DNA from 2 places in the Mesorhizobium sp. M6A.T.Ce.TU.016.01.1.1 genome. Region 1 is predicted to be linked to the other one. Evidence: predicted binding sites of a transcription regulator. Region 1 holds the regulator's gene; the other holds the start of a gene.
What was found. The regulator PhoB, encoded in region 1, activates phosphate uptake and scavenging genes when phosphate is short. The targets are predictions, from matches to a motif close to TGTCATNNANCTGTCAT.
Positions count from the first base shown of each region.

Region 1 (14,383 bases):
AACACCATGGATGATGTCGGGGCTGCGATCCAGGCGTGCTGGACCCCGCCGGCAGATGCCGGGAATTCAACCGTCACGTTGAGCTTCAGCTTCAAGCGCAATGGCACGCTGATCGGCCCGCCCAGGCCGGCTGCCATCAACGTGACCGGCGACGCGAAGGCACGGCAATCCTTTGTCGATGCCGCGATCGCCGCCGTGGAAGACTGCTTGCCGCTGAGCTTTTCGCCGGCGCTCGCCCAAGGGATTGCAGGCAACGTCTTCACCCTGCAATTCAGCTCGCCCAAACAGTAATCGGGCGTCACCCCAAGCAAAAGCCCGCTCGTTTCCGGGCGGGCGCATTCAGCCACGCGTAGTCCGGTGGCGCCATCCCAAAGCGATCGGGCCGAAATCCGGTACGAGATGTTAAAGCGCGTCGCGTTGAAACGGATTCAATCGACGCGCTTTAAGCCTTTGTTTTTATGCATGTCGTTCGCCCAAAACCGCTGCGCACTTTTGGGCGACATGCACTAGTGCTGCCCGCGCCTCGCGTTGACATGGCGTGCCAATTCCGGTGTCTCGAAGACGTAGTCGCTCCAGGCCGATTCCGGAATCTGGCCGGACAGATAGCATTCCAGCAAAAGATTTTGCTCAGGACTGAGAGGTCTCGGCGCGCGCTCATGGTCCAGTCCAAGCGAATGAAACAGATTTCTGGTCAGGCCCGAGACAGTGAAGTGAATCGACATGCGCGTCTCCTTTGACCGTCCAGCGCATGGCCCAAGACCGGAAAGGACCATGCGCCAAATCAAAACGTTACAGCGGCCTTTCGCCCAAAGGGACGCGCGGCTGCAATGGCCATTTAACGCCGAAGACAGGACAAAGGTTTCAGTGCGAAACTGCCGGTAACGCCGGATTGATCGGAAATTCACCGGTCGATCGAGGAGTCCGAAACCTGCCAGTCAGGTCAAATTTTCGGCAGTGGCGCGGGTAGCCGGCATTGTTTTTGGTTTCGTCTCAATCTTGAAACAAAAGTGCAATATTGAATTTACGCGAATACATGTAATACACTAGTATTAAAGTCTCTTGAAACTGCAATCTCGCTGGAATTAGGTGGTGCTCATTTAGAGAACCCTTATTCACCATCAACAAAGAATGCGGTTCCAGGTTATCGGCAGAAACAATGGCAATGGTCGCTCCAATGACACGCTTCTGGTCTGACATGTTTCTTGTGCCGGTATTGGTGACGGCATTTATGCTCGGCACTTCCTCTTCATACGCGGATAGTTGCAGCGCGATCAAAAGCCAAATGCGTTCGGCCGAACGCGGCGGCGGGTCGAGCCCGCAGCTTGCGCAGTTTCGCCGGCAGCTTGTTGCGATCCAACGGTTGGAGAAACAGCGCCAATGTTCGGCCAAAAGTTCGCTGGTCGGGTTCTTCTTCAACCCTTGTGCCGATCTCGTCAGGAGCAAGGCAGAGGTGCAACGCCAGATCGCGGCCGCATCGAATGCGGGCAGGAATACAGCCGGCCTGCGGGCCAGGTTCGCCGCCCTGGGCTGCGCGCCCACCGCCAAGCAACAGAATCGGCAGAAAGAGCAGCAGCAGGACCAGCGTTCGGCAGCCAAAACCCAGTCCGCTGGCCTGAAATATGCTGGCAGCCCGATGCTGTTTTGCGTGCGCCTGTCGGACGGATATTTCTTCCCCGCGCCAAAATCGCAGTTCGCCAAAAGAGACGATCTGAAGGAGACCGTCGATCAGTGCCGCTACATTTGCGACGATGCCGGTGTCGACCTCTATACGCTGGAGGATGCCAGCCTCGAGACCGAAGCGATGGTCGCTCTCGAGACGCGAAAACCCTATACGGAGCTTGCGGCCGCTTTCCGGTACCGCGACGACGCCAATTTCAAGGCTTGTAGCGTCAAGCGGTATTCCCGGCGGGTCGCCGAACTCAGGGCGCGGACGGTAACACCCGCCAACATGGCCAACGCCATCATTCCATTGCCGACGACAAAGCCGGATCTTGGCGCCGTTGCGGAAATTCTCGGACCCGATGCCAAAGCTCCGGATCTCGGGGCTCCCACTGCCGAAGCCAAGGGCGCCGCCCAGCATCAGTCGATCGAAAAATTGACCGCAACGCGGCCGGTAAGGGTGGTCGGACCGGCTTTCTTCCCCGAAAACTGACCCCGTGGAGTTCAGGTCACCGCAATGCCGGTCGGCTATTCGCAGACCATGCGGACCCGTTTTCCGGGTTGGCTGACATTCCTGCAGGTGAGCGGTTTTGCCGGCTCGGATGACGGCGTCGGCGGATCTTTGGAAATCCTGGTGATTTGCCTTCTCGGCGCCACGGGGGTGTTGGTTCTGCGGACCGCGGCTCTTGTCGGCGTTTCGGGCGCGACAGGAAACACATCGGTCTGCAACTGGGGCTGTTCGGCTTGCGCCTGCTGCGGCGGCCTGTCCCAGAACCGCCGGACATCGAGCGGCCTTGGAATGACGACGGTGCCGTCATAACTGCGCGAGCAGCCGCTCCCGAACAGCAGCATCGGGCACAGCAAAAAAGGCAGAATCCGTCCCAACATCGGCAACACCCTTGCGGGATTGTAACGCCGCTTCGGTTCTAGCGGCAACCGTCGGAATATCGCGGGCAAAATCAAAGGGCCGCAGCGTCCGTAGCGCGCCCGAAACGAGGCGCGGCGCTGCAGTGTGGCGAATGCGAATTCGCCCCAGCTTGGAGCGGCGCAACGAGCGAATTCCAAATCCGATGCACTGGTCACGGTCCGTTAAGGTTAGCGGAACGTTGATGCTTGTGGGGCACATTCCGGCGCGCCGCCGGCCGACGGTTCCGAGAACGACATGGCGCAGTCATCGCCGGTGCAACCGCCGCTGCCCGTATATGGAGCCGCGTCCGGGCGGGCGCTGCTGCAGCCGCCACCGGTTCGTCCCCGCACCAGCACGCCGGCGGGCACCGGGCATCGGCTGGACATCCTCGTTGCCGAGGACAATGAGGTGAACCAGATGGTTTTCACCCAGATTCTCGGCGAAACCGACTACGGCTTCGAGATCGTCGGCAATGGCCGCAAGGCGCTCGATGCCTTCGGCAGGCTCAATCCGCGCATGATCCTGATGGATGTTTCGATGCCTGAGATGAACGGCCACGAAGCGACCGCCGCTATTCGGCGGCTGGAAGAAGAGACCGGCGCGCACGTCCCGATCGTCGGCGTCACCGCGCACGCACTGAAGAGTGATCGCGAACGGTGCCTGGAGGCGGGCATGGACGTTATCTGCCCAAGCCCATCAGCCCAGGGCCTTGCTGGAAAAGGTCGAACGCTGGCTCGGCGCGGACGGCGAAATCCAGCGCAACGCGGGATAGGCATCCGGTCAGGCTGCAAGAAATTCAGCTGAGATTCGGCGACGCATTGCGGACGAGACTATGGTGCGATCGCACCATACCAAAGCGTGCGCCGGGTTGGGACAATAAGCACATTCGAGCTCCGCCCCTCCAGTTACGGGCGGGAGCAGCGACCGCCGGCAAGAAACAGGGTCAGATTTACCCCAACGGACCTGTTTCGGCGATGGCGCGGCCATGACCTCCTTTGGCCGCATGCAACGCGCTCCCGCCCGGATTTTCTTTTTCGGCGCAAATTTGCACCGCCAGTCGAAGGGAAATGCCGGCTGGAAACCGTGCAAGCTGCTGATTCCAGCGGCAAACCACGGCTGTGCCGGCGAGACCCGCGGCGCTTCCCTTTCGACATGGCTGTGCGGCGTTACCGGGCTGACATCAAACTGTCATGCGACTGTTATAATCGGGGGCTATTGGCCTCAGCGGGCGCCGAAGGAATGGCGCCGAGAGACCATATTCCGAACAGGAGCAGGCCACATGAAGAAATTCCTCCTTACGGCGTCGGCCGCGGCGCTTGCGCTCGCCGCGTCGGCTGGTTATGCCGCCGCGCGCGACCAGATTCAAATCGTCGGTTCGTCCACAGTGTTCCCCTTCACCACGGCTGTCGCCGAAAAGCTCGGCCAGAGCGGACAGATCAAGACCCCGGTCGTCGAATCGACCGGCACCGGCGGCGGCATGAAGCTGTTTTGCCAGGGCGTCGGCGAAAATACCGCCGACTTCACCAACGCCTCGCGCGCCATCAAGGACAGCGAGCTTAAAACCTGCAAGGCAAACGGCGTGACGCCGGTCGAGATCAAGGTCGGCTTCGACGGCATCGTGCTCGCCAACTCGAAGGCAGGGACTGTCGTTGATCTGACCAAGGAGCAGGTTTTCAAGGCGCTCGCCAAGAATGTCGCAGTTGACGGAAAGGTCGTCGCCAACCCCTACAAGAACTGGTCGGATGTCGATGCGTCGCTTCCCGCGACAAAGATCGAAGTGCTTGGCCCGCCGCCCACGTCTGGCACGCGCGACGCGTTCGTTGAACTCGTCATGGATGCGGCCTGCCAGGAAGAAGTGAAGGCGGCTAATGAAAAGGGCTGCGGCGAAATCCGCGAAGACGGCGCTTTTGTCGAGGCCGGCGAAAACGACAATCTGATTGTCCAGAAGCTGGAAGCCAACCCCAATGCCTTCGGCATCTTTGGTTTCTCGTTCCTTGACCAGAATGCCGACAAGCTGCAGGGCCACAAGGTCGACGGCGTCGAGCCGACCTTCGAGAACATCGCATCCGGCAAGTACGGCGTTTCCCGCTCGCTCTTTATCTATGCCAAGAAAGAGCATGTCGGCGTCATCCCCGGCATGCAAGAGTTCATCGCCGAGTATACCTCGGAGGGTGCATGGGGTCCTGAGGGTTATCTGGCCGACAAGGGCCTGATCCCTCTGCCGGACGCCGAGCGCGCCACGTGGGCCGAAAACGCCAAGGCCCTGAAGGGCATGGGCTCCTGATTTTTTTGGGGTCCGGGCAAATATCCGCTCTGACCCTCATGCTCTAAAGCACAAAGCGCGGGACCAACGTCCCGTGCTTTGAGCCGGTGAATGGCCGGCGGTCGAGGGGACGTCCTGAATCATGGTCGGTTATCTCGTTGTTCTTCTGTTAGTTCTGGCTGCTGCGGCCTATTGGATAGGCCGCACACGCGCCATTGCCAGTGTCAATGGCGACGTCGCCCGGCTGCATTCGCTGCCTGGCCAGCATGGCATGTTCCTGGCGCTTTTTGCCGCCGGTCCCGCGCTGCTTGCGATCGTGCTGTGGTCGATGGTGACGCCGGGAATTGAATCGTCGATCATTGCCGACCGCTTCTCCGCCGAGCTGTCGGGAATGGGCATTCCGCAGGTCGAAGCTTTCATCCGCGACGCTCGCGCGATGGCCTTTGGCGGGCTTGTCGGCTTCGCCGATCCCACGAAAGAGGCGGCCGCGGCCGTCTACAAATCGATCCATACGAGCAGCAGCTGGATCATCTGGGCCGTCGCGCTCATGCTTTCCGCGTCCGGATTTTACTGGGCCTATTCGCGCATCGCGCAGGCCTACCGGGCGCGCCACGTTGTCGAGCGCGTTCTTCGCGCATTCTTGATTACCTGTTCGGCGGTCGCGATCCTGACGACGATCGGTATCGTCTTGTCGCTCATCTTCGAATCCTTGCGGTTCTTCCAACAGGTGCCGCTCTATAAATTCCTGTTCGGCACACATTGGTCGCCGCAGAGCGCCTTCACCGGCGCCGGAGCGGAAGCCGGAGCGGTCAACCAGGACATTTTTGGCATGGTGCCGCTCTTTGCCGGCACGTTGCTCATCACCTTCATTGCCATGCTGGTAGCTGCGCCTATCGGGCTGATGGCTGCGATCTATCTTTCGGATTACGCCTCCAAAAGCGTCCGCGCGGTCGCAAAGCCGGTATTGGAAATCCTTGCTGGCATTCCGACCGTCGTCTACGGTTTCTTCGCTGCGCTGACGGTTGCGCCCTACTTCCGTGGTCTGGGCGAAAGCCTGGGTCTCAACGTTGCGTCAGAATCCGCGCTCGCCGCAGGCGTGGTCATGGGCATCATGATCATTCCCTTTGTTTCCTCGCTTTCCGACGATGTGATCAACGCCGTTCCGCAATCCCTGAGGGACGGTTCCGCCGGCCTCGGCGCGACCAAGTCTGAAACCATCCGCAAGGTGATCCTTCCGGCGGCCCTTCCGGGCATCGTTTCGGCGATGCTGCTCGCAGTCAGCCGCGCAATCGGTGAAACAATGATCGTGGTCATGGCCGCAGGGCTGGCGGCAAATCTCACGGCCAACCCGCTCGAAGCGGTCACAACAGTGACGGTGCAGATCGTGACGCTGCTTGTGGGCGATCAGGAATTCGACAGCGCCAAGACGCTTGCAGCCTTCGCGCTCGGCCTGGTGTTGTTCTGCATCACGCTTACCCTCAACATCGTCGCTTTGCGCGTCGTCCAGAAATACCGAGAGCAATATGACTGATGCGATCGCGTCATTCGGCGCCGGCAGACGGCCGGTCAGCATTCATACCGACGATGCCGCGAAGGCACGGCTGAAGGGCCGTTACCGCGCGGAAACGTGGTTCAAATGGCTTGGCGCCGCAGCCGTCGCGTTGGCCGGCTTGTTCCTTGTGCTGCTCTTGTCGACGATCGTCACGCAGGCGATCCCGGCGCTGCGGCAGAACTATCTGACGCTGCCGATCGATCTTTCGGCGGCCAAGGTAGACCCGGCGAAACTCGACGCCGTCAACTACGACGCCATCGCCCAGGAAGCGCTTACGGCAAAATTTCCGGATGTGACGAGCCGTCAGGACAAGCGCCTGCTGCGCGGACTGATTTCCACGGGCACAGGCGTGTTCCTGCGCAAAGATATCGCTGCTGATCCGGGGATGCTCGGAGGAACTGTGGACTATGCGGTTCCACTTGACGATTTTGCCGATCTTTATCTCAAGGGTTTGCTTGCCGACGTCGGTTCGGACGAAGCGATTTCGACAAGCGTCACGCCTTCGCAAACCAGCGGCGACATCGATCTGACCTTCGGCGACGATGCCATGCTGGCGCTGGCGCGCGGCCATGGCGCGACCGAGGGCGAAAACGGCATGCTCACGCTGACGAGCGGCGCGTCGTCGCTGCTGGTCGCGTTCAACGGCGGCACGGTCAAGCTGACCGCGCTGTCGCCTGGGGCCAACGGAACGGCGGTCGCAAAGGGCACGGTGATCGAGGCGCTGGACAGCACGGCGCCAGCCGCAAGCGGCCAGGCATTCCTGCGGGTCATCGACACGCCGGAAGCATCGCGAAAGATTTCGGACAAGGTGATCGTCTGGCTCGACACGCTGAAGAGCGCCGGCCTGATCGAAAGCCGGTTCAACTCGATCTTCTTCTTCACCGGCGCAAGCCGCGAGCCGGAACTGGCCGGTATCTGGGGCGCGGTCGTCGGATCGTTCCTGACCATGATCGTAACGCTCGCCATCGCCTTCCCGATCGGCGTTTCGGCGGCGATCTATCTTGAGGAATTTGCGCCCAAGAACCGGCTGACGACGATCATCGAAGTGAATATCAACAATCTGGCGGCGGTGCCTTCGATCGTCTTCGGCCTGCTTGGACTTGCCGTATTCCTGAATTTCTTCGGCCTGCCGCGCTCGGCCCCGGTGGTTGGCGGCATGGTGCTGGCGCTGATGACCCTGCCGATCATCATTATAGCCTCACGCGCTTCGCTGCGCGCCGTGCCACCGTCGATCCGCGAGGCCGCACTTGGCATCGGAGCGTCCAAGGTCCAGACCGTATTCCATCACGTCCTGCCGCTGGCGATGCCGGGTATCATGACCGGCACCATCCTCGGAATGGCGCATGCGCTGGGTGAAACCGCGCCGTTGCTGATGATCGGCATGGTCGCCTTCATCGTCGACATTCCCGGTGGCTTCACCGATCCCGCGACGATCCTGCCGGTGCAGATATTCATGTGGGCCGATTTTCCTGAAGCGGGGTTCCAGCAGAAGACTTCGGCGGCGATTTTGATTTTGCTGGTGTTTTTGGTCATCATGAATGCCATCGCGGTGATACTGCGCAGGCGCTTCGAGCGGCGCTGGTAAGGAGTAGAGGATATGAACATCATGACGGAAGCCAGCGTCGAGCAGAAACTGAGTAGCGGAACCAACGAGCCTTCGATCAAGATGAAGGGCGAAAAGGTCTCCGTTCATTACGGCGAGAAGCGAGCTCTGTTCGACGTGGATCTCGATGTCCGCGAGAACCAGGTGACGGCGTTGATCGGCCCATCGGGCTGCGGCAAGTCGACCTTTCTGCGTTGCTTGAACCGAATGAACGACACGATCGACATCGCGCGGGTAAGCGGCAAGATCACGCTCGACAACGAGGATGTCTACGACCCGAAAATCGATGTCGTCGAGCTGCGAGCTCGCGTCGGCATGGTGTTCCAGAAGCCGAACCCGTTTCCGAAGTCGATCTACGAAAACGTCGCCTACGGTCCGCGCATTCACGGTCTGGCCAGGAGCAAGGCGGAGTTGGACGGCATCGTCGAATCGAGCCTGAAGAAGGCCGGCCTGTTCAACGAGGTCAAGGATCGCCTGCTCGAGTCGGGCACTGGCCTTTCCGGTGGCCAGCAGCAGCGCCTGTGCATTGCGCGCGCCATCGCTGTGTCACCGGAAGTGATCCTGATGGACGAGCCGTGTTCTGCGCTCGATCCGATCGCCACCGCCCGTGTCGAGGAACTGATTGACGAACTGCGCCAGAACTACACGATCGTCATCGTCACCCATTCGATGCAGCAGGCAGCGCGCGTGTCGCAGCGCACGGCGATGTTCCATCTCGGCTATCTGGTCGAGGAGGGCGCGACCGACAAGATGTTCACCAACCCCGACGACAAGCGCACCCAGGACTACATCACCGGCCGGTTCGGCTAAGCGGTCCGGCGAATTTCGAGCACGAGGACAGTATCATGGGTGAACATACCGTCGCATCTTTCGACGAGGAACTGGAGCACATCGACAGGCTGATCCGCGACATGGACGAGCTTGCCGCCGCGATGGTCGCAGCCTCGATCCGCGCGTTGCTCGCGTCAGATAATGCGATGGCGCAGCGCGTCGTCTCGGATGACGCCATCATGGATGCGCGGCAGCGTGAACTCGACGACAGCGCGATCACGCTGATCGCCAAGCGGCAGCCGATGGCGCAAGATCTGCGCGCCGTGGTTGGCGCAATCCGGATGGCCGGCGATCTCGAGCGCATCGGCGACCTAGCCAAGAACATAGCCAAGCGGGTCAGCGCCGTCGGGCAGAGCGCCACGCCGCGTAATCTCTCGCACGGTATCGACGCGATGGCGGATCTCGTTCTCGAGCAGCTCCGCGGCGTGGTCGAGCACTATGTGTCGCGCAACGCCGGCGCGTTGAAAGAGCTGCGCGCCGCCGACGAGAAGATCGACGTGAAATACACGGCGGTTTTTCGCGAACTCCTGACCTACATGATGGAGGATCCGCGCAACATCACCGCCTGCACGCATCTTCTGTTCTGCGCCAAGAATCTCGAGCGTATCGGCGATCATGTCACCAACATCGCCGAGAACGCCTACTATGTCGTGACCGGGCAGCAATTGCCGGCGGATCGGCCGAAGCTCGACGAAACGACGATGCCGGCGTCGGCGACATGACAGGGGTAACCGGCCGATGATCGCGCCGCGCATCATGGTGGTGGAGGACGAAGAGCCGCTGGGCGTCCTCCTTCGCTACAATCTGGAATCCGAAGGCTATCAGGTCGAGGTGGTGACGCGCGGCGACGAGGCCGAAATCCGGCTTCAGGAAAACGTGCCCGATCTTCTGGTGCTCGACTGGATGGTGCCGGCGGTTTCGGGCATCGAGCTTTGCCGTCGCCTTCGGGTGCGTCCCGAAACCGAGCGGCTGCCGATCATCATGCTGACCGCGCGCGGCGAGGAAAGCGACCGGGTGCGCGGCCTCTCGACCGGGGCCGACGACTATCTGGTCAAGCCGTTCTCGACACCGGAATTCATGGCCAGGGTCAAGGCGCTGCTGCGCCGCGCCAAGCCCGAAGTGCTGTCCAGCGTGCTGAAGGTCGGTGACATCATGCTCGATCGCGAATCGCACAGGGTCTATCGCAAGAAGAGCGAGATCCGGCTCGGGCCGACCGAATTCCGGCTGCTCGAATTCATGATGCGGCACCCGGGTCGGGTGTTCTCGCGCAGCCAGTTGCTCGACAATGTCTGGGGCGAGACGATCTACATCGACGAGCGCACGGTGGACGTCCATGTCGGCCGGCTGCGCAAGGCGGTCAACAATGGCCGCATGCCCGATGTCATCCGCACCATCCGCGGCGCGGGCTATGCGATCAGGGAAGACTGAACAGACTGCCTAAATTCAAGCTGCGTTCTTCCATTCAGGCCACGTGCTTCCTGGCCGTGCCGGACTTCCCTTGCGCGCCCGGCGCGAAAATCTCCTGGTCGACGAAGCTCAGCGCTCGCATGGCGCAGCCTTCGCGGATCAGCGGCAGCTCGTTCGGCTCAGTGTCGAAGGAAATCGAACCCGAATGCTGACCGCCGGCGGTCTGAGCGATGGCCTCGCGCAGGGCCGGCTCGATCAGGTCGAAGGCGGCAGCGCTGGCGCCGACCATGGCGACCGGCGCCGGATCGATCAACGCGAACAGGCTGCCGAGCCCGAAGCCGAGCGCTTCGCCGGCCTTGCGGTAGGCTTCGCGCTCGGGTCCGTCCGTCTGGCGCGCCCGGGCCGCCAGTGCCCGCATCTCGGCGTCGCTGACATCGGCGACCGGCTCGGCGTTCTCGCTCAACTGCCTTGCATTGCGCCAGATGGCGTAGTTGCCGGCATAGGCCTCGACGCAGCCGCGCCGCCCGCAGCGGCAAAGCGCGCCGCCCGGCCGGTGGATCATGTGGCCGAATTCGCCGCCTGAGGAATGGGTGCCGGTGAACAGTTCGCCCTTCAGCACCAGCCCCATGCCGATGCCGTGGGAGAGCAGGATGGCGATGAAATCGTCGCGGTAGCGATCCGGGTCGCGCCAGCGCAGCGCCACGGCCATCATGTTGCAGTCGTTCTCCATGATGGCCGGGATGCCGAACTCACGTTCCAGAATGTCGGCGAAGGCAATGTTCGTCTGCGGCGTGATCGGCGACCACAACATGGCGCGCGCATGGGAATCGGTGATGCCCTGGATCGCCAGCGCGATGCGGGCGACGCTTTGGACATCGAGATCGGGATCTTCGAGCCGGCGCCGGACGATGGCGACACATTCGTCGATCAGCTCGTCGCGCGACATGGTCAGCGTGTCCAGCCGGCGCTGTTCCTCGGCGACCACTTGTCCGGCATAATCGATGACGGCGACCGAAAGGAAATTCAGCGACAACACGACGGCCAACACCGCTGCCGCTTCCGGATTGAGGCTAAGGCCGACCTGCGGCCGGCCGCGTTTCAGCGAAACGGTCTCGCTCGCTTTGCTCTCGGTCAGGATGCCTTCCTGGATGAGGTCGGAAGAGATCGCCGATATGGTCGAATGGCTGAGGCCGGTGGTCGCGGCGATCTCGGTTCGCGACGGCTGGCCTGCCCGGCGTACGGCCGAAATCACCATCGCCCGGTTGCGCCGACGCAAATCGTCATGACGGATTCCAACCGACATCCTTTGCTTCCTCCCTCTTGCCGCGGCCGCTCATGAACCGGAAGCCGTCGGTAGCGTCCGACAAATACTGGCAGAAGCAGAAGGCCCTGTCATTGTTTATTCCGGGGCTCGAAAAAAGTCGGCAGGGACATCAAAATCCATCAGAATTGATGTTGACAGCGCTTCGGCGTTGGACCAGTATTTTTTCGAGGCTCGAAAAAATAGAGCCTTTGTGCCGGCCTTCGGGCCAGTTTGGTCGCGCCGTATCGCGGCGCAGGGAGGACTATCATGAAGAGATTCGCAGCCGCCATCCTGGCGGGGGTCGCCATGTCGCTGACGCTCGCGTCGGTCGCACAGGCGAAGGACAAGGTCATTGGCGTTTCGTGGTCGAACTTCCAGGAAGAGCGCTGGAAGACCGACGAAGCCGCCATGAAGACAGCGATCGAGGCCGCCGGCGACAAGTATATTTCCGCCGATGCGCAGTCCAATCCCGGCAAGCAGCTGACCGATGTCGAGAGCCTGATCTCGCAGGGCGCCAACGCGCTCATCATCCTTGCGCAAGATGCGTCGGCCATCGGGCCGGCGGTGCAAAAGGCGCTGGACGAAGGCATTCCGGTCGTCGGCTATGACCGGTTGATCGAGAACAAGGACGTGTTCTATCTGACCTTCGACAACCAGGAAGTCGGCCGCATGCAGGCCCGCGAAGTGTTCAAGGTCGCGCCGGAAGGCAACTACGTCTTCATCAAGGGCTCGGGCGCCGATCCGAATGCCGATTTCCTGTTCGCCGGCTCCATGGAAGTGCTCAAGGATGCCATCGACAGCGGCAAGATCAAGAATGTCGGCGAGGCGTATACCGACGGCTGGCTTCCCGCCAACGCCCAGAAGAACATGGAACAGTTCCTGACCGCCAACGACAACAAGGTCGATGCGGTGGTTGCCGCCAATGACGGCACCGCCGGTGGCGTCGTCGCGGCGCTGACGGCGCAAGGCTTGGCCGGATCCGTCCCGGTGTCCGGCCAGGACGGCGACCATGCAGCGCTGAACCGCATTGCGCTCGGCACACAGACCGTATCGGTGTGGAAGGACGCGCGAGAGCTCGGCAAGAACGCCGCCGAGATCGCCTCGCAGCTTGCCGATGGCAAGCAGATGACCGACATTGCGGGCGTCAAGGACTTCACCACGCCGGGCGGCAATGCCGTCAAGTCGCTGTTCCTGACGCCGATTGCCATCACCAAGGACAATCTCAACGTCGTCATCGACGCCGGCTGGATCAAGAAGGACGAAGTCTGCGCGGGTGTCGCCGCGGGCAGCGTTGCGGCCTGCAACTGATCTGGATCATTTCGCAAGGAAACGAACGCCGCGGCTGTCAGGCCGCGGCGTTTTTCGAGAGGCTTTCCGCTTCAAATGACCGTGGAAAGCAAATAGCATTCTGTTCCGGCATCCGCGCCAGACGGCAACCCGGTCGGAGGACATCATGACCGACACGGCATCCAACCCACCGGTCGCCCACACGGCCGAAGACCGGGCGCGCGAATCCGAGCTCAGCGCCATCGGACGGTTCCTCAAGGCAACCGAGCTCGATATACGCATGCTCGGCATGGTCGGCGCTCTGCTGGTCATCTGGGTTGGAATTCACATCCTGTCGGGTGGGCTTTTCCTCACGCCGCGCAATCTCTGGAACCTGTCGGTGCAGACCTCCTCGGTGGCGATCATGGCGACCGGCATGGTGCTGGTCATCGTGATGCGCAACATCGATCTTTCGGTGGGCTCCGTCGAAGGCGTGATCGGCATGGTGATGGGCGTGGCGCAGGCCGAATTCCTGATCCGCGTCATGGGGCTCCAGGTGGGAAATCCCTGGATATGGATTATCGCATTGGCTGCCGGTGTGGTGCTCGGCCTCATGATAGGCGCGCTCCAGGGCTTCATCATCGCTTATCTCGAGGTTCCGGCCTTCATCGTGACGCTGGGCGGCTTGCTGATCTGGCGTGGCATGGCGTGGCTGATGACGAGCGGGCGCACCGTCGCGCCGCTCGACGCCACCTTCCAGCTCATGGGTGGCGGGCCGCGTGGCTCGATCGGGGCAACCGCAAGCTGGATCGTCGGCGTTCTCGCCTGTGCGGCCGTCGCTTTCATGCTGCTCAACGGCCGGTCGCAGCGCAAGCGGTTCAAGTTTCCGCTGCGTCCTGTCTGGGCGGAGAGCTTGCTTGGTGTTGTCGCCTGCGCCGCCATCCTCGGCGCCGTGTGGATCGCCAATTCCTATCCCTGGCCAATCGGCATCGTGCGCCAATACGCGCAGCGGAACGGCATCACCGTCCCCGAAGGCGGGCTGTTCATCGCCCATGGCATCGCCATACCGGTGCTGATTGCGGTCGCAGTGGGCATCGTCATGACCTTCATCACCAGGCGCACCCGTTTCGGCCGCTATGTCTTTGCCATTGGCGGCAACCCGGAAGCGGCGGAACTCGCCGGCATCAACACGCGCTGGGTGACCATGAAGGTGTTCATGATCATGGGCATATTGGCCGCAATCAGCGCGGCGATTGCGTCGGCTCGCCTCAATGCCTCGACCAATGCGCTGGGTACGCTGGACGAGTTGCTGGTCATCGCCGCAGCCGTCATCGGCGGCACGTCGCTGGCCGGCGGCTCCGGCACGGTGCTCGGCGCCATGCTGGGCGCGCTTCTGATGCAGTCATTGCAATCCGGCATGGTGTTGCTCGGCATCGATTCACCGCTTCAGAGCGTCGTCGTCGGCGCCGTCCTGGTGATCGCCGTCTGGCTCGACACCGTCTACCGCAAGCGCGTTTAGGGAAGGGCGATCATGGTTGACACAACTGCTCGCACAGGCACGCCGTTGATCGATATGCGGAACATCTCGATTG
Region 1 is NZ_RZTJ01000001.1:404,725-419,107, forward strand. Features, by position in the region: gene EOC94_RS02110 (hypothetical protein) at 1-291, shown strand, start outside; gene EOC94_RS02115 (hypothetical protein) at 507-722, opposite strand; gene EOC94_RS34480 (hypothetical protein) at 991-1,416, opposite strand; gene EOC94_RS02120 (DUF2865 domain-containing protein) at 1,451-2,152, shown strand; gene EOC94_RS33960 (hypothetical protein) at 2,177-2,479, shown strand; gene EOC94_RS33965 (hypothetical protein) at 2,474-2,710, opposite strand; partial or broken gene EOC94_RS02130 (response regulator) at 2,879-3,338, shown strand; gene EOC94_RS02135 (PstS family phosphate ABC transporter substrate-binding protein) at 3,846-4,850, shown strand; gene pstC (phosphate ABC transporter permease subunit PstC) at 4,972-6,360, shown strand; gene pstA (phosphate ABC transporter permease PstA) at 6,353-7,966, shown strand; gene pstB (phosphate ABC transporter ATP-binding protein PstB) at 7,979-8,794, shown strand; gene phoU (phosphate signaling complex protein PhoU) at 8,830-9,537, shown strand; gene phoB (phosphate regulon transcriptional regulator PhoB) at 9,554-10,243, shown strand; gene EOC94_RS02165 (ROK family protein) at 10,278-11,525, opposite strand; gene xylF (D-xylose ABC transporter substrate-binding protein) at 11,793-12,833, shown strand; gene EOC94_RS02175 (sugar ABC transporter permease) at 12,979-14,310, shown strand; gene EOC94_RS02180 (ATP-binding cassette domain-containing protein) at 14,323-14,383, shown strand, end outside.

Region 2 (14,383 bases), on a different contig from region 1:
GCGGCAATGTTGGCAAATTTGCCGATCGTCGCGCACCAGACGCCGCAGTCCTGCATCATGTAGGAATAGTCGCCCAACGTGCTTTCCGAAACCCGGCAGCGGTCGGCGATCTCGGTCCAGCGGCCAAGCGTCGAGTTCTCGACTTCCGCCGTCTCGTGGACAAGCGGCGCTTCCGACAGTTTTCTGGTCATGCGGCGATTTTCCCGGCGGCAAAAGCGGTCACGTCGATGACGCGGTCGGCTACCGCCTCGCGCACGTCGTGGTCATGGAAGATGCCAAGCAGGGCGACGCCAGCCGCCTTCTTGGCCGCGATCAGCGCAATCACCACGTCGCGGTTCCTGGCATCGAGCGAGGCGGTCGGCTCGTCGAGCAGCAGGATCGGGTGCTCGGTGATGAAGCCGCGCGCGATGTTGACGCGCTGCTGCTCGCCGCCGGAAAAGGTCGCCGGCGGCAGCATCCAGAGTTTTTCGGGCAGGTTGAGCTGCGCCAGCAAGGCGCGCGCCTTATTGCGCGCGACCTCACGGTCCGCGCCGCGCTCGACCAGCGGTTCGGCGACAACGTCGAGGGCGGAGACGCGCGGCACGGTGCGCAGGAACTGACTGACATAGCCGATCGTGAGCCGGCGCACGGCAAGCACGGTGCGCGGGCTGGCCGTTGCGAGATCGATGAGCCCATCCTCGTGCTGGACGATGATCTGGCCTGCGTCGACGGCGTAGTTGCCGTAGAGCATCTTCAGGATCGAGCTCTTGCCGGCGCCAGAGGGGCCGCCGAGCACTGCGCATTCACCGCTCCTGATCGAGAACGAGACGCCGGCGACGACAGGCAGTTTGATGCCGTCGCGCAGATGCATGGTGAAGCTCTTGGCGACATCGGAGACGACGAGAGGGGTTGCCATCAGAAGGTGCTCCAATCGTCGTTCGTTGGCAGGCCAGAGGGGGGTGACTTGGCGCCATCGTCAAACCTGCAAAATCGAGGAAACCAGCAATTGCGTATAAGGCGCGCGCGGATCGTCGAGCACGCGGTCGGTGAGGCCGCTTTCGACGACGCGGCCATCCTTCATCACCATCATGCGTTGCGACAAAAGCCGCGCCACCGCGAGGTCGTGGGTGACGACGATGGCCGCGAGGCCAAGATCGGTGACCAGCCCGCGCAACAAATCGAGCAGGCGTGCCTGCACCGAGACGTCGAGGCCGCCGGTCGGCTCGTCCATGAACACCAGCCGCGGCCCGGTGACCAGGTTGCGGGCGATCTGCAGGCGCTGGCGCATGCCGCCGGAGAAGGCGCGCGGTTCGTCGTCGATGCGGTCCTCGTCGATCTCGACGCGCGACAGCCAGTCGACTGCGGTGGCGCGAATTTTTCCATAATGGCGGTCGCCCACCGCCATCAGCCGCTCGCCGACATTGGCGCCGGCGGACACCGTCATGCGCAGTCCGTCGGCGGGGTTCTGGTGGACGAAGCCCCAGTCGGTGCGCATCAGGAAGCGGCGCTCGGCCTCGCTCATCCGGTAGAGCTCGCGAAACTGGCCGTCGCGCATGCGGTAGCTGGCGGTGCCGGAGCTCGGCAACAATCTGGTCGAGAGGCAGTTCAGCAGCGTCGTTTTGCCGGAACCGGATTCGCCGACCACCGCCAGCACCTCGCCCGGCCACAGGTCGAAGGTGACGTTCTCGCATCCGACGCGCGAGCCATAGAATTTGGAGAGCGCTGAAACGCGCAGCAGCGGCTCGTCGGTCATTGCGCCGGCTCCGTTTTTTCCAGGGCAAGAGGGGTTTCAGGCGCAAGGCGGCCGCGATGGCCTTGTTCGCGCCGCTTCTCGCAATGATCGGTGTCGGAGCACACGAACATGTGGCCGCCATGATCGTCGAGGATGACCTCGTCGAGATAGACGTTCTCAGCCGCGCACAACGCGCAGGGCTGGTCGAAGGTCTGCACCTCGAACGGATGGTCCTCGAAGTCGAGGCTGACCACATCGGTGAAAGGCGGCAGCGCATAGATGCGCTTTTCGCGGCCGGCGCCAAATAGCTGCAAAGCCGGCGAACGATGCATCTTCGGATTGTCGAATTTCGGTGTTGGCGAAGGGTCCATCACATAGCGGCCCTCGACTTTGACCGGATAGGCGTAGGTGGTGGCGATGCGACCGTGCCTGGCAATGTCCTCGTAGAGCTTCACATGCATGAGGCCGTATTCCTCCAGCGCATGCATCTTGCGCGTTTCGGTCTCGCGCGGCTCGAGGAAGCGCAGCGGCTCGGGGATCGGCACCTGATAGACCAGCACCTGGCCCGATGTCAGCGGATGTTCTGGGATGCGGTGGCGGGTCTGGATGATGGTCGCCTTCGCCGTCTCGGTGGTGACAGCGACATTGGCGACCTTCTTGAAGAAGGCGCGGATCGAAACGGCATTAGTGGTGTCGTCGGCGCCCTGGTCGATGACCTTCAGCACATCGTCCGGGCCGATGATCGAAGCGGTGACCTGGACGCCGCCGGTGCCCCAGCCATAGGGCATCGGCATTTCGCGCGAGGCGAACGGCACCTGATAGCCGGGAATGGCGATGCCCTTGAGGATCGCCCGGCGGATCATCCGCTTGGTCTGCTCATCGAGATAGGCGAAGTTGTAGGTGGCGATGTCGGTCGGTTGTGCGGTCATTCCGCTGCCTCCCTTTTCTCCTCGGCTTTGCCGGCGTTTTCGCGAGCATCATGCTCGGCGCGCATGCGGCGCACGAGGTCGAGCTCGGCCTGGAAGTCGACATAGTGCGGCAGCTTCAGATGCTCGACGAAGCCGGTCGCCTGGACATTGTCGGAATGCGAGATGACGAACTCCTCGTCCTGGGCCGCGGCGACGACATCTTCGCCGAATTCCGAAGCGCGTAACGCCCGGTCGCACAGCGCCATGGCCATCGCCTTGCGCTCGCTCTGGCCGAAGACGAGGCCGTAGCCGCGGGTGAATTGCGGGGGCGCCTTGGCCGAGCCCTTGAACTGGTTGACCATCTGGCACTCGGTGACGCGAACGGAGCCGAGCGGTACCGCGAAGGGCAGCTCCGCGACATCGAGTTCCAACTCGACCTCACCGATGCGAACCTCGCCGACGAAGGGGTGGTTGCGGGCATAGCCGCGCTGGGTGGAATAGCCGAGTGCGAGGAGAAAACCCTCGTCGCCGCGTGACAGCGCCTGCAGGCGGATGTCGCGCGCCATCGGGAATTCCAGCGGCTCGCGGGTGATGTCGCCGGGGACATGGTCCTGCGGCATGTCGCCGTCGGGCTCGATCAGGCCTTCGCGGGCGAGGATGGCGGAGACACGGGGCATGGCTTCCGCCTCGCTGGCACGCTGCTGCGGCTCGGCGACGTCGCGGCCCGCGGCAAGCTCGGGATCGAGCAGCCGGTGGGTGTAGTCGAAGGTCGGGCCGAGAAGCTGGCCGCCGGGAAGATCCTTGTAGGTCGCCGAGACACGCCGCTCGACCAGCATCGCGCCGGTGTCGATCGCCTTGGTGTAGCCGAAGCGTGGCAGCGTCGTGCGATAGGCGCGAACCAGGAAGATCGCCTCGATCATGTCGCCGCGCGCCTGGACGATGGCGAGCGCCGCCAATTCCCTGTCGTAGAGCGAGCCTTCGCTCATCACCCGGTCGACGCCGAGCGCAAGTTGCTCGACGATCTGGTCGAGGCGAAGCGCCGGCACCGAGCGGTCGCCGCGCCGGCGGTCGGCGAGCAGGGCGTGGGCGTTGGCAATGGCCGCTTCGCCGCCCTTTACCGCGACATACATATCACGCCTCCATCGTCTTGATGCGCGTCGTGCGCGGCAGGCAGGCGACGCCGTCCGGGGTGGCGAGGACGATGTCGACGCCACGCGGAAAGCGCTGGTTGTTCTGCTTCCACTGTTCGACGAAATGGCGCGGCATCTGTGCCGGCGCGATGCTTGCAGTCTTTTCGATGCCAGGACCTTCGAGCAACAGAGGGGCGCCTGAAACGAGATCGCCGACTTGCAGGATCAGCGTCGTGGAGCGGTCGGGATAATCCTGGGTGCCTTGTGAGAAGCCGTCGAGCGCCATCATTTCGGCCGGCGTGGCGATCAGCGCGAAATGCGCATCGGCCGGCGTGTTGGCCAGGGGCGCGCCGGTGTGGAAGCCGAGCCAGGATTTCACCGCTACCGGGGCCTGCAAAACGGGGTCGAGCCACAGCGGCGTGTCGTTGTCGCACAGCGCCAGCGCAATGGCGCCCGCGGTGGCTGATAGCGGCGCCGGCGGGCGGGCAAAGACCGGCAGAGCCTGCAGGGTGCCCGGCCGCGCCATTGCGTCCATCACGGCGCGGAACACCGTCTGGGCGTCGAACACCGGATCGGCAAAGCCGCCTTCGATCGCTTGGGTTACGATGTCCATCAGTCTTCTCCGCGTACCATGGTGAAGAAATCGACCTTCGTTGCCGCCGTCTCGGCGCGACGCCGTTCACGTGCGCTGGCCAGTGCGGCCTGCAGCGGCGCAATGAGTTTGGTCTCGACCTCACGGCGCAGGGCAGGGTCCTGCCAGAGCGCGTCGGCGATCGCCGCCAGTTTTGCTTTCTGCCTGTCACGGCCCAGCGCGTAGCAGTGGCCGACCTGTCCGGAGGCGAGCCGGACGGTAGCGCGGGTGACCGTCGCCTCGCCAACGTTGAACGGCGCGCCGCCGCCGCCGATGCGGCCGCGCACGGTGACCAAGCCGGTTTCGGGGCCGCGCAGGAGTTCCGCCTCAGAAGGCAGGCCGGCTTCGTTCCACAGCCGGACGATATCGTCGCCGGTCGATTGCGCCAGCGTTGCCATAACGGCCTTGCGCTGAGCCTGATCGCGCGCTTCCTGTCCTCGCATGGTTAACATTCCCTTGCATCGAAAATTTGTCTATTGATATAGACAATTATACAAATTATACCTATTATCTAATGCGTGTCTATGACGGGTGCATGACACGGGCGAAAAGATCGGGGCAAGACATGATCGGGCAGCCCAGCAGCATAGAGCGGCGCAGCGGCGTCTCGCTGTGGCGGCAGATCGCCGATCAAATCCTGCGTTCGATCGCCGTCGGCGACTTTGCCGAGAATACCGCGCTGCCGCCGGAAGTCGCGCTGGCCGAGCGCTATGGTGTCAACCGCCATACGGTGCGCAGCGCCATCGCAGCACTGGTGCAGGATGGCGTGCTCAGGGCCGAGCAGGGGCGCGGCACTTTCGTGCTTTCGCGCAAGCGCCTGTCCTATCCGATCGGCGCCCGCACCCGTTTTTCGGAGGGCTTGCAAGGGCAAGCGTCTGAGCGCCGCAGCGTGCTGCTCGAGTCGGCGGTCGAGCCGGCCAGCCGGCGTGTCGCCGAAGGCTTAGGTCTAGCCAAGGGTTCCAGCGTCATCCGCCTTGAGACACGCGGTGAAGCCGATGGACAGCCGGTCTCGCGTGCCACCGGCTGGTTCGATGCAAAACGCTTCGTAGGCATCGAGACCGCTATCGCGGAAACTGGATCGGTGACCGCTTCGCTCCAGCGTTTCGGCATCAGTGACTATCTCAGGCAATCGACGGTGCTGTCGGCGCGCCACGCGGATGCCGCCGACCTTGCCGATCTCGATCTGCAGCCCGGCGCCATCGTGCTGGTCACGGCCGCCGTCAACGTCACGCCGGACGGCCAGCCGATCCAGTTCGCCGAAACGCGGTTTCCGGCTGAGCGCGTCGAGCTCAAACTGTCGGCGCTGTAGGTAGTGCCGGCCTTATACGAGACCGTGATTTATCTGACCCACGCTGATATCATACCAGCTCGGTCGCGCTTACATGTCAGCGGCTTGGCGTTTGAGGACCGCCTTCCCCCACTCCGTCTCGGCTTCGCCGAGCCACCTCTCCCCCCTCCGGAGGGAGAGGAAGGGAGCCCGCTGACGGCGAGAGAAGTAGGGAGTCTGGTTGAGGAGCGTTGGCTGCAATAGGCTCGCACCCTTCCTCTACCCCGTCGCTCGGGGGAGAGGTGGCTCGGCGAAGCCGAGACGGAGTGGGGGTCGACCTGCGCGGGGCGTTGTCATTCGGGCCGGGCTCACCGCCTGCCGTGTTATGACCCGACTTCGATCACCGCCTTGATCAGGCCGGATTTCTCATGCGCCCAGCGGGCGAGGTCGCGCGGCGTCTCGCCCAGCGTCGTGCGATGGGTGACGAGCTTCGCCAGCGGCACGGCGCCATCGCGGATCGAGGCGGCGACATGGTCGAAATCGGCGCGCAGCGCGTTGCGGCTGCCGATCAACGTCATCTCGCGCTTGTGGAATTCGGGATCGGAAAAGACGATGTCGTCCTTGACGACGCTGACCAGGACCAGCGTCCCGCCATGCGCGACATGGGCGAAGGCCGACTGGACGGACTGGGTGTTGCCGGTGGCATCGAAGACAACGTCGAAACCTTCGCCGCCGGTCGCCTCCCGCACCCGATCGGTCGCAGACGCCTGCGAACCGTCGAGGGTCGCGAAGCCGAGTTCGTTTGCGGCGAAACCCAGCCTCTCCGCGCTCATGTCGAGCAGCGTCACGTCGAGACCGGCGATGCGAGCAAACAGCGCCGTGCCGAGGCCGATCGGCCCAGCGCCGATGACCAGCGTGCGCGCGCCTGGCTGCGCCAGCGAGCGCCGCACGGCATGCGCCCCGATCGCCAGGAATTCGACGGCGGCGGCATCCGCCAGCGACAGGCCGTTTGCCGGATAGAGATTTTGCGCCGGCACCAGGATCCGTTCGCACATGGCGCCGTCGCGGTGTACGCCGAGCACCTCGATTTTGACGCAGCAATTCGGCTTGCCTTGCCGGCAGGCGATGCATTTGCCGCAAGCGAGATAGGGGTTGATGATCACTGGTTCGCCGACGGACAGATCGACGCCTTCGCCGGCCTCGATCACAGTGCCGGAAACCTCATGACCCATGATGCGGGGATAGGCGAGGAACGGATGCTTGCCCTCGAAGATATGATAGTCGGTGCCGCAGATGCCGACATGGCTGACCGCGACCAACGCCCAGCCAGAGGGCGGAGTGCCTGGCGCCGGGCGGTCTTCCAGAACAAGCTCACCGGGCGAGCGGCAGACGACGGCTTTCATGCTTTGATCCAGTCGGTTCTTGGCACCGCGGCCCGTCGGCTATCGCCGGGCCGGCGGTTGTTAAAGATAGTCTACTTGCCGCGGCGACGCAGGCCGTCGAAATAGACGATGACGATGATCAGCACGCCGGTAATGATGCGCTGCCAGAAGGCGTTGACGTTCAAGAGATTGGCGCCGTTGTTGATGGTGGCGAGGATGAAGGCGCCGAGCAGCGGTCCGTGCACCGAGCCGACGGCGCCGAACAGCGAAGTGCCGCCGATCACCGACGAGGCGATCGCCTGCAACTCCCAGCCCTCGGCCTGCGTCGGATTGCCGATGCCGATGCGCGAGGCGAGCAGCACGCCGACGAAAGCCGCACACAGGCCCGACAGCGTATAGGCCATGTAGATGGTGCGCTGGACATTGACGCCGGACAGACGCGAGGCCTCGGCGTTGGAGCCGACCGAGAACAGATACCGGCCCCAGCGGCTGTGATGCAGGAAGATGTAGGCGGGGATGCCGACCAGGATCACCATCCAGAACAGATTGGGGACGCCGAGAAACGAGCTGCGCGAAAACAACTGGAAGGCGTCGTTGTTGATCGAGATCGAGTTGCCGTTGGTCATCAAAAGGCCAATGCCACGCAGCGAGGTCAGTGTCGCCAGCGTGATGATGAAGGGCGGCAGGCCCATCCTGACGATGCCGAAGCCGTGGAACATGCCGATGGCGACACCGACCAGCAAGGTGACCAGGATGGCGAGGAAGACCGGCACCCCGGCGTTGATCAGCATCGCCACGATGACGGTGGCGAAGCCGACCACGGCGCCGACGGAAAGGTCGATGCCTCCGGTGATGATGACGAAGGTCTGGCCGACCGCTAGGATGGCTATCATCGAGCCCTGCCGCAGCAGGTTCGAGATATTGTTGGCGGAGGCGAAGCTCGGCGTCGCCACCGACAGGATGATCCACAAAAGAACCAGCAGCGCCAGCAGCGTCAGCCCGAACAGCGCGTTATAGTTGCGTTTCGGCCTTTCGGCCGGGATCGCCTCGGTGCTCATATCTGTCCTCCCGGTTTTTCTTGTTTCTCGGCGAGCGCCTGATTGAGAATGTCCTCATGATTGGCGGTGCGGAAACCATGCGTGGCCACCAGCTTGCCGCGCCGGAATACATGCAGCGTGTCGGCCAGTTCATAGACCTCGGGCAGATAGGACGAGATCAGGATGATGCCGGCGCCCTTGGACAACAGTTCGCCGAACAGACGGTAGATCTCCGCCTTGGTGCCGACATCGACGCCAACTGTCGGCTCGTCGAAGATGAACAGCTTGGCGCCGTGCGCCAGCCATCTGCCGATGACGATCTTCTGCTGGTTGCCGCCGGACAGGCTGGAGGCGAGCGCGTTGCGCGTCGGCGTCTTGATCCTGAGATTGGCGATCTGGCGATCCGCCTCGGTCTTCTCCTGTGCGCTGGAGATCAGCAGATTGCTGGAGATGCGCTTGTAGATCGGCAGATTGAGATTGAGGCCGACCGGCAGGTTGAGGCAGAGGCCCTGGTCACGGCGGCTTTCCGGCGCCAGCGCCATGCCGAGCCTGATAGCGTCATGCTCGGAGTTGACCTGAACCTCCTTGCCCTCCCAGAGGATCTGGCCGGCCGACTTGCGATGACGGCCGTAGAGCGTGGTGACGAACTCGCTGCGCCCGGCACCGATCAGGCCGTAGAGCCCGACGATTTCGCCGGCCCGGACCGTCATCGAGACATTTTCGAAGCCCTTGCCGGAGAGATTTCTGGCTTCGAGGAGCGTCGCGCCCGGGGTAAAATGCTCCTTGTGGTAGACTTGCTCGATCGAGCGGTTGATCATCATCTTGACCAGCTCGGCGTCGTTGGTCTCGGCGATGTTCCTGGTGCCGACAAGCGTGCCGTCGCGCAGCACCGAGACGCGGTCGGCGAGCTCGAACACCTCTTCCATGCGGTGGCTGATGTAGATGATGGTGACGCCTTCGCCCTTTAGCCGGCGGATCAGCGTGAACAGCTGATCGGCTTCCTTCCGGGTGAGATAGGCAGTCGGTTCGTCGAAGATCAGGAACTTGGTGCCGCGCACGGTGGCGCGGGCGGCGGCGATCAGCTGCTGCTGGCCTATGGTCAGGTCACCCAGCACGACATGCGCCGGCAGATCGAAGCCGAGATCGTCGATGATCTTCTGCGCTTCCCTGACCATGGCCCGCTGCTGCAGGATGCCGAAGCGGGAATCCTCCTCGCCAAGGAACATGTTGGCCGCGACAGTGAGATGGCGGCACAGAACGACCTCCTGATGCACGGCATTGATGCCGAGCGCCATCGCCTCATGCGGCGTCGCCAGCGCTGCCGGCTTGCCCTCCCAGATGACGTCGCCGGAGGTGCGCGGCATGACACCGGTCAGCAGCTTGATCAGGGTGGATTTGCCGGCGCCGTTCTCGCCGACAATGGCGTGGATTTCGCTGGCCTTGAAGGCGAGGTTAACCGGCTTCAGCGCGTGCGTGCCAGGATATCGCTTTTCCAGTCCCTTGAGTTCGAGGATCGTCCTGCCCGGCTCCAGCGTTAGGGCCGGATGCAGTTCCTGCGCCGTCGACGTCATGACAATCCTCCCAGATTGGCCTCACGATTGGCACTTGGTTGGAGTGTTTCCGGGGCAGAAAGGCCCCGGAAACAATGCACCTACGCCGATGCTCAGTCGAGTTTCGGATTGAGCAACGCGTCGATCTTCGGATCCTTCATATTGGCCTTGGTGACCAGGTTGGCGCCGGTGTCGACATTGGCCTCGACCTTCTCGCCCTTCGAGGCGGCGAGCGCCGTCTTGATGCCGTCATAGCCCATCCGGTACGGATCCTGGACGACGAGAGCCGAAATGACGCCGTCGTTGAGGAACTTGATCAGCTTCTCGTCGCTGTCGAAGCCGACGAGCCCGACCTTGCCGGCCAGGCTGTTCTCGGCGATCGCCTGACCGACGCCCTGCGCCATGATCAGGTTGGAGGCGAAGATGCCCTTGAGGTTCGGATTGGCGGTGATCAGGTCGGTCGCGATGTTGAGGCCGGTCGTGGCCTGGCCGTCGGCATATTTGTCGGCGACGAGCTTGAGGCCCGGATATTTGGCGGCAAGCTGCTCCTTGAAGCCCTGGGCGCGCTGTTCGAGCGACCCGGCACCCGGAAGCGCGGTGATCAGGGCGACGTCGCCCTCGACTTTGCCGCCATTGGCCTCGCCGATGGCTGCCGCCAGGCCATCGGCGGCGACGCGGCCGCCCTGGATGTTGTCGGTGGTCAGGAACGAGGTGAAGGCCTTGGAATCGGCGCCGGAGTCGATGCCGATGATTTTGACCTTGCTGGCAGCCTCATCGATCGGCTTGCCGAGCGCCTTGGCTTCGGTCGGTGCGATGACGACGGCGGCCGGGTTGCCGGCGACGGCGTTTTCAAGGATCGAGATCTGGCCGTTGACATCGGTCTCCGCCTGGGCACCGAGTTCCGGCACGTTGACGCCGAGGTCCTTGCCGGCCTTGCGGGCGCCGGCCAGAACGATCTGCCAGTAGAAAGAGGTGGTGTCCTTGACGATGATCGGAATGGTCACGTCCGCCGCCGAAGCCGGCGCCGAATGCATCACGCCGGCAAGCATCGAGGCGGCAGCGAGCGCCACGAATGCGCGGCGGTTGAGAATGCTGGTCACGAATTTCATTAGGTTTCCTCCCTAAGTCGCCCGGTGAACGTTGCGGAAGCTCGGTTTGGATAGGCGCTGCCCAAACGGAACTTTATCAATAAAAAACATTTACCGCATTTTGATAGTGCATAGGATGGGCCGGCGCAAGCGGTGTTTCGTATCGGTCTCCAGATGGCTAGACCGGAAGGAGCCCCCTTGCCGATCCTCATTGCCAACCCTACAGATCCTCTTCGAAAGATATGGAATATTAATTCCACCAACCAGTCAATATGGAATGTTCATTCTTTTTTGAGGCGTACGATTGTGACGCCTCCTGACCGCACCGTCCGCCGTTTAACCGGCGAACGGCGAAGGCCGCAGCGCATCAGCCAAGTTTCTGTACGACCGTGTAGGGATCATATTTGGCGAACTCTGTTTCGGGCACCGGGATGTCGAGCAGTTGGAGATTTCGCGCCAGATTGGCCGGTTTGGCGGTGCCCGTCAGCACAGAAGCTACCACAGGCTCATGCAGTGGAAACTGGAACGCCGCCGCGGCAAGCGGGTAGCCGCCCTCGGCGGCGATTTTTTCCATGGCGCCGACGCGGTCGAGAATGTTCTGGGTGGCCGGCAGGTAGTCGAAATGCGCACCCGGCACCGGGCCGGTCGCCAAGATGCCGGAATTGAAGACGCCACCGATGATCAGCGAGGTCTGCCGCTGTCGGCAAAACGGCAGCAATTCGGCTTCGGCGGTGCGGTCGAGCAGCGAATAGCGGCTGGCAAGCAGGATGCAGTCGAGCGGCGCCTGGCGCAGCACATCGAGACAGATCTGCACCTCGTTGACGCCAAGGCCGTAGGCGGAAATGACCTTGGACGACTTCAGTTGTTCCAGCGCCTTCAGCCCGCCGTCCATCAACTGGCGGAAATGCAGCTTCGTTTTCTCGACGCCATGCGTGTAGACGCCGATGTCGTGGACGAACAGGATGTCGATTCGATTGAGGCCAAGCCGCGCATAGCTGAACTCGACCGAGCGCATGATGCCGTCGTAGGAATAGTCGTAGTCGAGCGCAAAGGGCAGCGGATCGACATAGGAGTGGTCCGGAACCTGGTCTTCCGGCACCGGCCGGAACAAGCGCCCAACCTTGGTCGACAGCACGTAGGAGTCCCGCGGCTTGTCGCGCAGGAAATCGCCGAAGCGGCGTTCCGAGAGGCCGAAACCGTAGAAGGGCGCCGTATCGAAATAGCGCAAGCCGGTGTCCCAGGCGACCTGCAGCGTCTGCATCGCCGCCTCGCGCGGGCAAGCTCGGTAGAGGCCGCCGACCGCCGCGCCGCCGAAGCTGACCTCGGTTATTTCCAGCGCGGTGCTGCCGACACAGCGTTTCTTCATGCAAAGCCTCCCACCGGCCATTTTGCCTGGCCCGTCTATGTCGTAAGTCAGTTAGTGGCTGGTCTAGAGGGTCGCGCCGAGGTGCCAGGGCACGAACTCGTTGTCGCCGTAGCCGAACTCCTCGCTCTTGGTCTTGCGGCCGGAAGCCGTCTCGACGATCAGTTCGAAGATCTCGCGGCCCATGCCGGCAATGGTCTTTTCGCCCGAGGCGATGACGCCGCAATTCACGTCCATGTCCTCTTCCATCTGATGATACATGGTCGAGTTGGTGGCGACCTTGATCGACGGTGTCGGCCGGCAGCCGAAGCAGGAGCCGCGGCCGGTGGTGAAGACGATGACATTGGCGCCGCCCGCAACCTGGCCGGTGGCTGAAACCGGATCGTAGCCGGGCGTGTCCATGAACACTAAGCCGTGTCCGGTGACCTTCTCCGCATAGCCGAAGACGCCGTTGAGCGGCGTCTGGCCGCCCTTGGCGACCGCGCCAAGCGACTTCTCCAAAATGGTGGTCAGGCCGCCGCGCTTGTTGCCGGGTGAAGGATTGTTGTCGATGGAGGCGCCATGCTTGGCGACATGGTCTTCCCACCACTTCACATAGCCGTCCAGCTTGGCTGCGATCTCCGGGGTCGCCGCGCGATAGGCGAGCAGATGCTCGGCGCCGTAGATTTCCGTGGTCTCGGAGAGGATGCCGATGCCGCCGACGCCCGCCAGGATGTCGACCGCGGCGCCCAGCGCCGGATTGGCGGTTATGCCGGACATGCCGTCCGAGCCGCCGCATTGCAAGCCGACGACGATTTCGCTGACCGGGATAGGCTCACGCTCAAGCTTGCCGACCTCCTCGGCGATCTCGGCCAGCACCAGCATCGCCTTCTCGACAGATTTGCGCGAGCCGCCGGCTTCCTGGATGTTGAAATGGCGTTTGCCGACAGCGACGCCTTTCTGGCCATAGAGGGTGAGCTGATTGACCTCGCAGCCGAGCCCAACCATCAGCACGCCGCCGAAATTCGGATGGCGGGCATAGCCGGCAAGCGTGCGGTGCAGCACCATCATGCCGTCGCCGGTGGCGCTCATGCCGCAGCCCTGGCCGTGAACGATAGGGACAAAGCCGTCGATCCCCGGATATCTGGGCAGGAGCGTGCGGTTCGCCTCATCGGCGATGGCGTGGCAAACGGTGGCCGAGCAATTGACGCTGGCGAGAATGCCGATGAAGTTGCGCGTGCCGGCACGGCCGTCGGCGCGACGGTAGCCCATGAAGGTGCGGGTGCGATCGGCCTCGGTCGCGTGCACGGCTTCGCTCGGCGGCACCACCGGCAAACGCCCGGACTCGAAGACCAGATTGTGCGAATGAACATGCTCGCCAGGCGCGATGGCTTCAGTGGCGCGGCCGATCGCCTGAGCGTATTTGACCACGGCCTCGCCAGCGGCGATCGGCTTGATCGCAACCTTGTGCCCGGGTTCGATCAACGCTGTGGCAACGGCGCCGCCCGGCAGCACCGCGCCGATCTCAATGCGGCCATTGGCAACCGCGACATTGTCGGCGGGAGACAGAAGAATGCTGTTTGCGGCGTTCACGGGCAGTTTCCTGGGTGTTCCTGGGATGTGCGAGCGGATTGACACGCGCCTGTTAAAAGATAATGTCTTTTATCGTGAAAAAACAGTTTTGCGTCAATTGTTTTTTCGCGAAAGCGTCGTGCGTTCTTAATGGATGTGCAGAGGCCCGGACACTGGAACCAGGGCTGACTTCCGAAAAGCGATTCCGCTTTTTGGGAGCCTGCGCTAGCAACGTTTGTCCATATCGCGCTTCAGGCCGGCCGCCGCAAGCGCTGGCGCGCAATGAGGCAGGGGATGTCAAAGAGCAACAACGTCTACAAGGACGCCTACAATCGCGGTCTGCGGCTGCTCGATGAAACGAAAAGCCTGCCGTCGGAGCCCGAACTGGGCACGCTGCTCGGCGTCAGCCGCACGACGATCCGCACCATCCTTGCGCGCATGGAAGAGACGGGGCTGATCGCCTGGAACAAGCGTAGCAAGACGGTTTTGCGCGTGCCGCGGCCGGACGATTTTTTCCCCGAGGAAGAGACCGACACGCTGTCGCAGATCATCGAGCGCTCTTTCATGCGGCGGCTGCTTGCCGGCGGCGCCGAGCCCGGCATGCAGATCAACGAGCTCGAGCTGGCGCGCGAGATCGGCGTCGGCACCACCAGCGTGCGCGAGTTCCTGATCCGCTTTTCCCGCTTCGGGCTGATCGAGAAACGCCGCAACAGCCATTGGGTGCTGAAAGGTTTTACCCGCGCTTTCGCGCTTGAATTGACCGAA
Region 2 is NZ_RZTJ01000010.1:129,582-143,964, reverse strand. Features, by position in the region: gene EOC94_RS19575 (DapH/DapD/GlmU-related protein) at 1-191, opposite strand, end outside; gene phnL (phosphonate C-P lyase system protein PhnL) at 188-895, opposite strand; gene phnK (phosphonate C-P lyase system protein PhnK) at 956-1,732, opposite strand; gene EOC94_RS19560 (alpha-D-ribose 1-methylphosphonate 5-phosphate C-P-lyase PhnJ) at 1,729-2,640, opposite strand; gene EOC94_RS19555 (carbon-phosphorus lyase complex subunit PhnI) at 2,637-3,749, opposite strand; gene phnH (phosphonate C-P lyase system protein PhnH) at 3,751-4,362, opposite strand; gene phnG (phosphonate C-P lyase system protein PhnG) at 4,362-4,823, opposite strand; gene phnF (phosphonate metabolism transcriptional regulator PhnF) at 4,946-5,689, shown strand; gene EOC94_RS19535 (zinc-binding alcohol dehydrogenase family protein) at 6,031-7,050, opposite strand; gene EOC94_RS19530 (ABC transporter permease) at 7,122-8,087, opposite strand; gene EOC94_RS19525 (sugar ABC transporter ATP-binding protein) at 8,084-9,637, opposite strand; gene EOC94_RS19520 (ABC transporter substrate-binding protein) at 9,730-10,725, opposite strand; gene EOC94_RS19515 (aldo/keto reductase) at 11,072-12,070, opposite strand; gene EOC94_RS19510 (altronate dehydratase family protein) at 12,134-13,639, opposite strand; gene EOC94_RS19505 (GntR family transcriptional regulator) at 13,913-14,383, shown strand, end outside.
Region 2: phnF (phosphonate metabolism transcriptional regulator PhnF) is a predicted target of PhoB. The motif match lies at 4,905-4,921, and genes of this name have one in related genera.